Regions from separate parts of the Photobacterium minamisatsumaniensis genome, predicted to be linked through region 1. Evidence: predicted binding sites of a transcription regulator. Region 1 holds the regulator's gene; each other region holds the start of a gene.

What was found. The regulator CRP, encoded in region 1, controls carbon source genes, mostly activating them, when cyclic AMP is high. The targets are predictions, from matches to a motif close to TGTGANNNNNNTCACA.
Region 2: a site for CRP is predicted at 1,588-1,603, ahead of typA (translational GTPase TypA). Genes of this name have one in related genera too.
Region 3: a site for CRP is predicted at 1,801-1,816, ahead of mlc (sugar metabolism global transcriptional regulator Mlc). Genes of this name have one in related genera too.

Annotation. Positions count from the first base shown of each region.
Region 1 covers NZ_JAKJSI010000014.1:191,559-194,845, reverse strand. The annotation lists gene L4D78_RS07040 (YheU family protein) at 1-83, shown strand, start outside; gene L4D78_RS07035 (phosphoribulokinase) at 213-1,082, shown strand; gene L4D78_RS07030 (OsmC family protein) at 1,137-1,541, opposite strand; gene crp (cAMP-activated global transcriptional regulator CRP) at 1,810-2,442, shown strand; gene L4D78_RS07020 (hypothetical protein) at 2,612-2,827, shown strand; gene L4D78_RS07015 (DUF1338 domain-containing protein) at 2,925-3,287, opposite strand, start outside.
Region 2 covers NZ_JAKJSI010000032.1:31,159-34,445, reverse strand. The annotation lists gene glnA (glutamate--ammonia ligase) at 1-1,167, opposite strand, end outside; gene typA (translational GTPase TypA) at 1,706-3,287, shown strand, end outside.
Region 3 covers NZ_JAKJSI010000025.1:110,968-114,254, forward strand. The annotation lists gene L4D78_RS14315 (hydrogenase expression protein HypA) at 1-728, opposite strand, end outside; gene queE (7-carboxy-7-deazaguanine synthase QueE) at 900-1,568, opposite strand; gene mlc (sugar metabolism global transcriptional regulator Mlc) at 1,907-3,124, shown strand; gene L4D78_RS14330 (hypothetical protein) at 3,121-3,287, opposite strand, start outside.

The DNA.
Region 1 (3,287 bases):
TTGATAAGGGTGAAGCCGTTATCGTCTTTTCTGAGTTGCATGAATCTGTCGATATCAAATTACGCCGCCATATGGGGGAATAAGCCCCCTACTGCGCTAATTTATACAATTTTGGCGACTGCACTCACGTATCATTTTTGGCCTCCCGACTTGACCTTACCTCACTACCCTGTTAATAACTCTTTCCGTTAATGTTAACGACAGGGTTTGTCATGTCTGCAAAACATCCAATAATTGCAGTAACAGGGTCTTCAGGGGCAGGTACATCCACCACCTCAGAAGCATTTCGTAAAATGTTCAATATGATGGGCATTAATGCTGCCTGGCTGGAAGGTGATAGCTTTCACCGTTTTACTCGCCCAGAAATGGATGTCGAAATTCGAAAAGCCAAAGATCAAGGTCGACATATTAGTTACTTCGGCCCTCAGGCTAACGATTTTCCCCAGCTAGAAACCTTTTTTCGCCAATATGGTGATGATGGAAGCGGCCAATTTCGGCGCTACCTGCATACCTTTGATGAAGCCGTACCTTATAACCAAATGCCCGGTTCATTCACACCATGGCAGGAGTTACCAGAAAACACCGACGTATTGTTCTATGAAGGACTTCATGGCGGTGCTGTTGATGGTGAAACCAATGTCGCTCAGCACGTTGATTTATTGATCGGCATGGTACCAATCGTCAACTTAGAGTGGATTCAAAAGATTGTACGGGATACCCGTGATCGCGGTCATTCACGCGAAGCCGTGATGGAATCAATTGTGCGATCGATGGATGACTATCTCAATTATATTACGCCTCAGTTTTCTCGTACCCATATTAACTTTCAGCGCGTACCAACCGTTGATACTTCAAACCCATTCAGCGCCAAAGCCATTCCAAGCCTAGATGAGAGTTTTGTTGTGATCCGTTTTCGTGGGATCAAAAATGTCGACTTCCCTTATTTGTTATCAATGATCCAAGGATCATTCATGTCACGCCACAATACATTGGTGGTTCCGGGTGGCAAAATGAGCTTTGCCATGGAGCTAATCATGCGCCCGTTGATCCAAAAACTGATCGAAACAGGAAAGATTGGTTAAATAATACAATTCAAGCCCCTTTCAGGGGCTTGGGTCTCTCGCGGCCGTGTCGAATTAAGCGCAGTTCACTTCATAAGAGTGCGTCATTTCAACACCTTCACCAAGCATCAAGCACACCGAGCAATACTTCTCTAGCGAATCAGCAACAATTTTCGCCACTAGCGCTTCATCGAGTTCATGACCTGTAACCACGAAATGTAGGTTTGCTGAGGTAAAAATACGGGGGGCTTGCTCACGGCGCTCAGATGAAATTTGCGCTTCACAACCCGTAATCTTCTGCCCTGCTGATTTCAATCCATCAACCACATCAACCGAGCTACATCCCCCAGCCGCCATCAATACCATTTCCATTGGGCTTGGCGCTTTTTCTCCGCCATTGCCATCCATAACCACACTATGGCCAGAATTTGACTGACCTAAGAAGGTCATATTCTCGACCCATTTCACTCGTGATTGCATTTGTTTTTCCTTACTACTTATAGGGTAATTAGTGACAATATAGCAACTGTGTGATCATGTGCACACTTATGACTACTAAATGACCATTCTCGATAGATCAATATCAAGAAATGCATGCTGAAAAAAGATAAACTTTGAACTAATTATTCACGTGAGCTTGCAGCCCAGCTGTTGACTGAATATCCTAAGCGACGAACACCAAGTATAGGCCCAGCCCTTTTTTGATGGACGTCGTTGTTGGGCAACAAACACAGAGGAAGTTAGTAATATGGTTCCAGGTAAACCTCAAACAGATCCAACTCTAGAGTGGTTTCTTTCGCATTGCCACATTCATAAATACCCGTCAAAGAGTACTTTGATTCATGCGGGTGAAAAAGCTGAAACGCTCTACTACATTGTTAAAGGTTCTGTGGCTGTCCTAATCAAGGATGAAGAAGGCAAGGAAATGATCTTGTCTTACCTAAACCAGGGTGACTTCATCGGTGAGTTAGGCTTGTTCGAAGAAGGCCAAGAGCGTACCGCTTGGGTTCGAGCAAAAACCCCTTGTGAAGTAGCAGAGATTTCTTTCAAGAAATTCCGCCAGCTTATTCAAGTTAACCCTGATATTCTGATGCGTCTGTCTGCTCAAATGGCAAACCGTCTTCAGGTTACAAGCCAGAAAGTAGGTGATCTTGCTTTCCTAGATGTGACTGGCCGTATCGCTCAGACACTTCTAAACCTTGCGAAACAGCCAGATGCGATGACGCACCCTGACGGTATGCAAATCAAGATCACTCGCCAAGAAATTGGCCAGATCGTGGGTTGTTCTCGTGAAACTGTTGGTCGTATTTTGAAAATGCTGGAAGAGCAGAACCTAATCTCTGCTCACGGTAAAACTATCGTGGTATACGGTACACGTTAATTTCGCGTGCCATCATTGATAATAAAAAGCCGCCTCAGGCGGCTTTTTTGATCCGGGAATTCATACCAAAATGGTATTTTTGCCGTATTGCTCACTTTTTCTTTCTTGTATCCTCACCATCAAGTGCTACATTGTGCATATCTGGCGTAAGTGATAATACGTCATTCACATGGATAAAATTGATATGGATCTCGAACGTTTTTCAGCAAATGGCTTTCCTGCAAGCAATACGAGCGTTATTGCCCCCCTTCCCCCAACAGTTGAAATGACAGGCTTTAGCGGGCGTCGGCACTATTTTGAACAACAAACGACTTCGCCATACCATAAAGGGCAACTTGCTAAGCATGAATTTGGGATCACACCACTTGATAGCCAGTGCCATTAGTCTACCCCAAACACGTTTGACTCTTATCGCACACGATAAACCCACCGTATTTCATAACAGTGGGCTATGGGGTTAATCTCTTTTCACGCCAGAGAATTTAGCCTTTCTTCGCGTGGGTGCTTTCAAAAATTTTATCCGCTGACGCTTCAACAAAGCCACGATATAACTCACCGTCTGGTGTAGCATAGCGCTTAGCAAATTCGTAAAATCCCCCCGCGATACTAAACACACCATCGGTAAAGCCAACATCAACAGTATCGGCAATCGTCGCTGATTGCTCTAGCATTACCTCTGGGCTACCTTTCACATCGCCCCCAGATTCATTAATCGAAAAGCCGTTATGGCGCAGTAAATGATTAACCTCTTCGACCTCGGTAAATTGCTCGAGCTGATTAATATTGACCGTAAAATGGTTGGCACCAAAACCGTGCGCGGCTAACCACCCTGCGTATTCACTTTC
Region 2 (3,287 bases), on a different contig from region 1:
TGGGTGAATCTTGTTCTGGATACCGTCAAGGCCAGCCATTAGCATTGCTGCGAATGCTAGGTATGGGTTAGCCGCTGGATCACCGAAGCGTACTTCGATACGACGTGCTTTCGGGCTTGGTACTACAGGAATACGGATAGACGCTGAACGGTTACGTGCAGAGTAAGCCAGCATTACTGGTGCTTCGAAACCAGGGACTAGACGCTTGTAAGAGTTTGTCGCTGGGTTAGCAAAGGCGTTGATTGCACGTGCGTGCTTGATGATACCGCCGATGTAGTAAAGCGCCATTTCAGATAGGCCGCCGTACTTGTCGCCTGCAAAGAGGTTTTGACCGTCTTTTGCTAGAGACATGTGAACGTGCATACCTGAGCCATTGTCACCGACAAGCGGTTTAGGCATAAAGGTTGCTGTTTTACCAAATGCATGCGCAACGTTGTGAACAACGTACTTATAGATTTGGATTTCATCTGCTTTGGTGGTTAGCGTGTTGAAGCGGGTCGCGATTTCATTCTGACCAGCTGTTGCAACTTCGTGGTGGTGTGCTTCAACCACTAGGCCCATTTCTTCCATGATTAGACACATAGCAGAACGGATGTCTTGTGATGAATCAACAGGAGCGACTGGGAAGTAACCACCCTTCACTCCAGGACGGTGACCTTTGTTACCGCCTTCAAAATCAGAACCAGTGTTCCAAGCCGCTTCTACGTCATCAATCTTGAAGAAAGAACCTGACATATCCGTGTTGAATTTTACATCATCAAACAGGAAGAACTCTGGCTCAGGACCGACTAGTACTGAATCAGCAAGGCCTGTTGCACGCATGAAATCTTCAGCACGCTTAGCAATTGAACGAGGGTCGCGATCGTAGCCTTGCATAGTTGCAGGCTCTAAAATGTCACAACGAATGTTTAAGGTTGAATCTTCAGTAAACGGGTCAAGTACCGCGCTTGCTGCATCAGGCATCATTACCATGTCAGATTCGTTGATACCTTTCCAGCCAGCAACCGAAGAGCCATCGAACATTTTGCCTTCTTCAAAGAAGTCTGCATCGATTTGATGGGATGGGATAGAAATGTGCTGCTCTTTACCTTTTGTGTCGGTAAAGCGTAGGTCAACAAACTTAACTTCATTTTCCTGGATCAGCGCTAGTACGTTATCTACTGACATCTTGAGTAACCTCCGGTGTTATTTTGGGCAACTGGCCGCAAAAAAGTGATTGGCGAGCAGGCGTAATGCTCTATAACAAACTACTTTGCTAAAACCGTGCCAACTTTTTAAAGCCCCAAAATCGCGCATTGGTAGCGATTTAAGCGCCGTGAATTCCATTTTTTGCACCATCTTGGTGACTCTTTGCACTATTTTAGTGCGGTGGGTGTGTTTTCACCCTTGTGGTGCATGCCCTACTATTAGCTGATGTCGTCTTATTGTCAATCTGGTGTCGAGATTATTCATTTACTATTAAATCAGTTGTTTTCACTGAATTTGCTAAATGTAGTGTAAAATAGGGCTCAAGGCGCATAAAAACAGGCCCTCGAAGAGTGAATTTACCCAGTTATATAGGGCTTTACAGGCTTAATAAAAAAAGCTGGTGATATAAATCACATATTTCGTGGGTTTTAGAGTAAAATCTGTTAGATTATGAGCCGTTTTTTTAACCAAGTAGCTACCCGATGGTCGCTGCATGTTCTGAGTGAATGTGAAATCCATGTCTAATCAACAGATCGATAAATTAAGAAATATCGCAATTATTGCTCACGTTGACCACGGTAAAACTACCCTGGTTGACAAACTGCTTCAGCAGTCTGGCACGCTAGAATCTCGCGGTGAAAGCGAAGAGCGTGTAATGGACTCGAACGATATCGAGAAAGAGCGTGGCATTACCATTCTTGCTAAGAACACAGCGATTAACTGGAATGATTACCGCATCAACATCGTAGATACCCCAGGACACGCCGATTTCGGTGGTGAAGTTGAGCGTATCATGTCAATGGTTGACTCTGTTCTTCTTATCGTTGATGCCGTTGATGGTCCTATGCCACAAACGCGTTTCGTAACGCAGAAAGCATTCGCATACGGTCTTAAGCCAATCGTAGTAATCAACAAAATCGACCGTCCAGGTGCACGTCCTGAGTGGGTTATGGATCAAGTATTCGACCTATTTGACAACCTTGGCGCGACTGACGAACAACTAGACTTCACTACTGTTTATGCTTCAGCACTTAACGGCTGGGCAACAATGGAAGAAGACTCAGTTGGCGAAGATATGGAACCATTGTTCCAAGCTGTTGTTGACACTGTAGACGCACCAAACGTTGACGTTGATGGTTCACTGCAGATGCAAGTTTCTCAGCTAGACTACAGTTCTTACGTTGGTGTTATCGGTGTTGCTCGTATCACTCGTGGTACCGTTAAACCTAACCAGCAAGTAACTATCGTTAATGCTGCAGGTGAGAAGCGTAATGGCAAAGTAGGTACCGTTCTAGGTTACCTTGGCCTTGAGCGTCACGAAGTAGAAGAAGCGAAAGCGGGCGATATCATCGCTATCACTGGTCTTGGTGAGCTAAAAATCTCTGATACTATCTGTGATGTTAACGCTGTAGAGGCGCTTCCTGCTCTATCTGTTGATGAACCAACAGTAACCATGACTTTCCAAGTAAACACTTCTCCGTTCGCGGGTAAAGAAGGTAAGTTCGTTACTTCACGTAATATCCTTGAGCGTCTGCAAAAAGAGTTAGTTCATAACGTTGCATTACGTGTTGAAGAAACTGAAAGCCCAGATCGTTTCCGTGTTTCTGGTCGTGGTGAACTTCACCTATCTATCCTGATCGAAAACATGCGTCGTGAAGGTTTCGAGCTAGCAGTATCACGTCCAGAAGTTATCATCAGAGAAGAAGATGGTCAGCTAATGGAACCGTTTGAATTGGTAACTATCGATGTGCTTGAAGAGCACCAAGGTAGCATCATGGAAAACATTGGTATCCGTAAAGGTGAGCTGAAAGATATGGCACCAGATGGTAAAGGCCGTGTTCGCATGGACTTTATTATGCCTTCTCGTGGTCTTATCGGTTTCCAAACTGAATTCCTTACAATGACGTCTGGTTCTGGTCTTATTTACCACTCATACGATCACTACGGCCCACACAAAGGCGGTGTAATTGGTCAGCGTAACAATGGTGTTTTAATTTCGAACGCGACTGGTAAAGCACTGACTTACGCATTGTTCTTCCTTCAAGCTCGTGGTCGTCTATTCGCTGAGCACGCGGATGAAGTGTATGAAGGCCAAATCA
Region 3 (3,287 bases), on a different contig from region 1:
GCAGCTTGTTCGGTAAAGAATCGTTCTATGCGACCTTTAGTCATTGATTGTACGATGGATAGTGACATTAAATCTTTTAAAGTAAGGCTTTCCATACCAATTTTAGGGAAAAGCGTGTCCCTGATATCTTCAGAAACAACTTGCAAATCTAAATAGGATAAGAGCGTTTTGCTCGAGGAGCCTGAAGTAAATGCCTCTGTAAAGACTCCCCAGCTCTCATCTGAAATTACCCGTTCGGCAAGGGCATAATAGGTCAGTGATGATTCTAATGTTAAGGCTAACCGTTCATTCGCGAGAGGGACCATATAAAGCCCCTGTGGTAATGCCTCTCCAAGGGTAAAATCAGGCTGCCCTTGAGGATCAATCAAAAGCACTGCATTTATGCGGATCCTCGTGCCTGCAGTAAAGGTATACGTACCGTCTTGTCTGGATTCCCAATTGGTGATGTCAATTCGCTCAAAAACCTTCCCTTTATCGTCGAGCCAAACGGCGGCAAAGTTAGTTTCAGAAAGGGTAGTTAATGCATCAGCATGGGCTTTTCCAACAAAGCTGAATGATGGGATATTCGCCGTTGTCAATTGTGCCGGAAGGTCGACTGAAACAGTAAAATTGGTCAAGATTGGTGCTGGTGTACCTGCAACTGGTTCAGGGCTGTCACTGCCCCCACCACAGGCGGTTAGAAATAGGCTGCAAACAACCAATAGGCAATATCCCAGATAACTGCGCATAGTTTTTCCCCAATAAAAGTTATGGCTGTGCTTTTAGTTTTTATATGTTTCAGGAACAATTATAGGAATGGGAAAGAGATCAGAAGTTAAGATAGAAGACATGTCTTGAATATTAAGCGAGAGTCTAATTATTAAGACTCTCACTTACAGTGTTTTTATTTGAAGTGCGTGTTAGGCAATAGCAAGGTATTTATGCGTTTGGATCGAAAGGCGCCAATTACGTTGAATACATGTTTCGATGCAAAGCTCAGTTGCTCTTGGTTTTTGGCTGATCGGTTGTAGGGCTATGGTAACGTCTGATTTGAGAGCCTTTCCAGACATCAACTCATCAAGCTGATCAATATCGTTTTGTGTACCGACAGGGTGCTTGATCTCATCAGCACGCTCAAGAGCTGATGCTAATACCGGTAACTTGGCTTTCATGTTGATTTTCGGTGATACAGTTACCCACGTCTTATCCGTTGCCAGTACCTCAGAGGTTCCACTTGTTTCGATTTGGCATTGATAGCCTGCATTCTCTAGTGCATGAGTCAGTGGGAGTAGATCATAAATACAAGGTTCTCCACCCGTAATTACAACGTGTTTCGCTGTATATTGTTGGGTTTTCAACAAATCTACGACGCCGCTAGCGTCCAGTTTTGTCCAAAGCGGTGAGTCACCTTTCTTAGCCATTACTTCATTAATTGAAACATGATCTTGCGGCTCGGCGGTCCAAGTTTGTTTTGTATCACACCAAGCACACCCTACAGGGCAAATTTGGAGACGAACAAAAATTGCAGGGACACCAGTAAAAACGCCTTCGCCTTGAATCGTTTCAAAGACTTCGTTAATTTTGTACACCGCTAACCTCATGGTGAGTTGAATTACTTTTTATGCAGCCGGTTATTATGACAGTTCAGTCCATGGCTGTCTTGAATAAATCGCGACAGTTAGCAAAACACATGTGCAAAAAGCATATGCCATGTTGTTATATCAGTGGCAATCCAATAAATTTTGTCAGCAAAAAAACCTCGAAAATACGATACTTTCATTAGGTGTAAAGCACAAAAATGACGGTGATTACATCTTTCATCGTGACCAATGTCACGTACTTTGAATAATCAGCTTCACAATTACTTCGCAAAGTAAAAAAATTAAAGGGATACTAATTTTTAGCACTTAACCTTTGGAGTACAGGCATGTATGTCGCCCAGCCTGGTCACATAGATCATATCAAAAGAAATAATGCCGGCAGCGTCTACAAGCTTATCGATCGGTACGGGCCGATATCACGTATCGAGCTATCAAAGCGTAGTCAGTTGGCTCCTGCAAGTATCACGAAAATTACTCGTGAGTTGATAGAAGCTCATTTAATAAAAGAAACCAATATCCAAGAAGCAGCAACGCGTGGCCGACCTGCGATTGGATTGGTGCCTGCGAACGAAGGTTGGCAGTTCTTATCACTTCGTTTAGGACGAGGTTATTTGACGATCGCACTGCATGAACTTGGTGGCGATATTCTTGTTGAAGAACGGAAAGATATCGATGTGCTGCAACAAGACGAAGTTTTGCAGCAACTATTAAAAGAGATCGAGACGTTTTTTGCCAACCATGTTGGCGAACTCGATAGAATAACCGCAATTGCAGTTTCTTTACCTGGACTGGTGAATGCCGATAAAGGCATGGTGCTGCAGATGCCGCATTATGAAGTCCATAATTTAGAACTAGGTCCAGCGATCCATCAGGCAACAGGCTTACCCGTTTTTATTGGTAATGACACACGCTCATGGGCGCTAGCCGAAAAGCTTTTTGGTAATTCACGTGATGTTGCTAACTCGATTCTGATTTCGATTTATCACGGCGTTGGAGCTGGCATTGTTCTCGATAATGTCGTACTACAAGGTCGTATTGGTAATATTGGTGAACTCGGGCATATTCAAATTAAGCCGTATGGTAAGAAGTGCTTTTGTGGTAATCACGGTTGCTTGGAAACGGTGGCAAGTTTGAAAGCCGTAATAGAGCAAGTCGAGCAACGTCTAAGAGAAGGCCACCCATCAACACTTCATGGTAAAGTATTAAGCATTGAAAAAATTTGTGACGCAGCTGTAGATGGTGACACATTAGCAAGACAGATCATTATTGAACTTGGCCATAATCTTGGTCAAGCGATAGCAATCATGGTTAACTTATTTAACCCAGAAAAAATCTTGATTGGCGGCGAGTTCAACCGTGCGAAAGCCGTGCTTTATCCCGCAATTATGGATTGTATTCGAACACAGTCATTACCTGTATATAATCGCGATTTAGTCATCGGTGAAAGTTCATTCTATACACAGGCGACGATGCCTGGAGCGGCACTGGTAAAACAAGCAATGTATGATGGACACCTACTTATGAAATTAATCGAAGAAGGCTAAACGGGCGTAAGTAAGCCAGCCCATTTGGATTGGCTTACTCTTTGTTTGCGGTTACGTAGAGTAGTCACAACTCCAAAACCAAATAGAGTTGTTCCGAAAATTGCTAAAATTGAAGGTTCTGGGATAACGCCCCAAGAATTGATGGAAATGTCAGTCCCTTCTT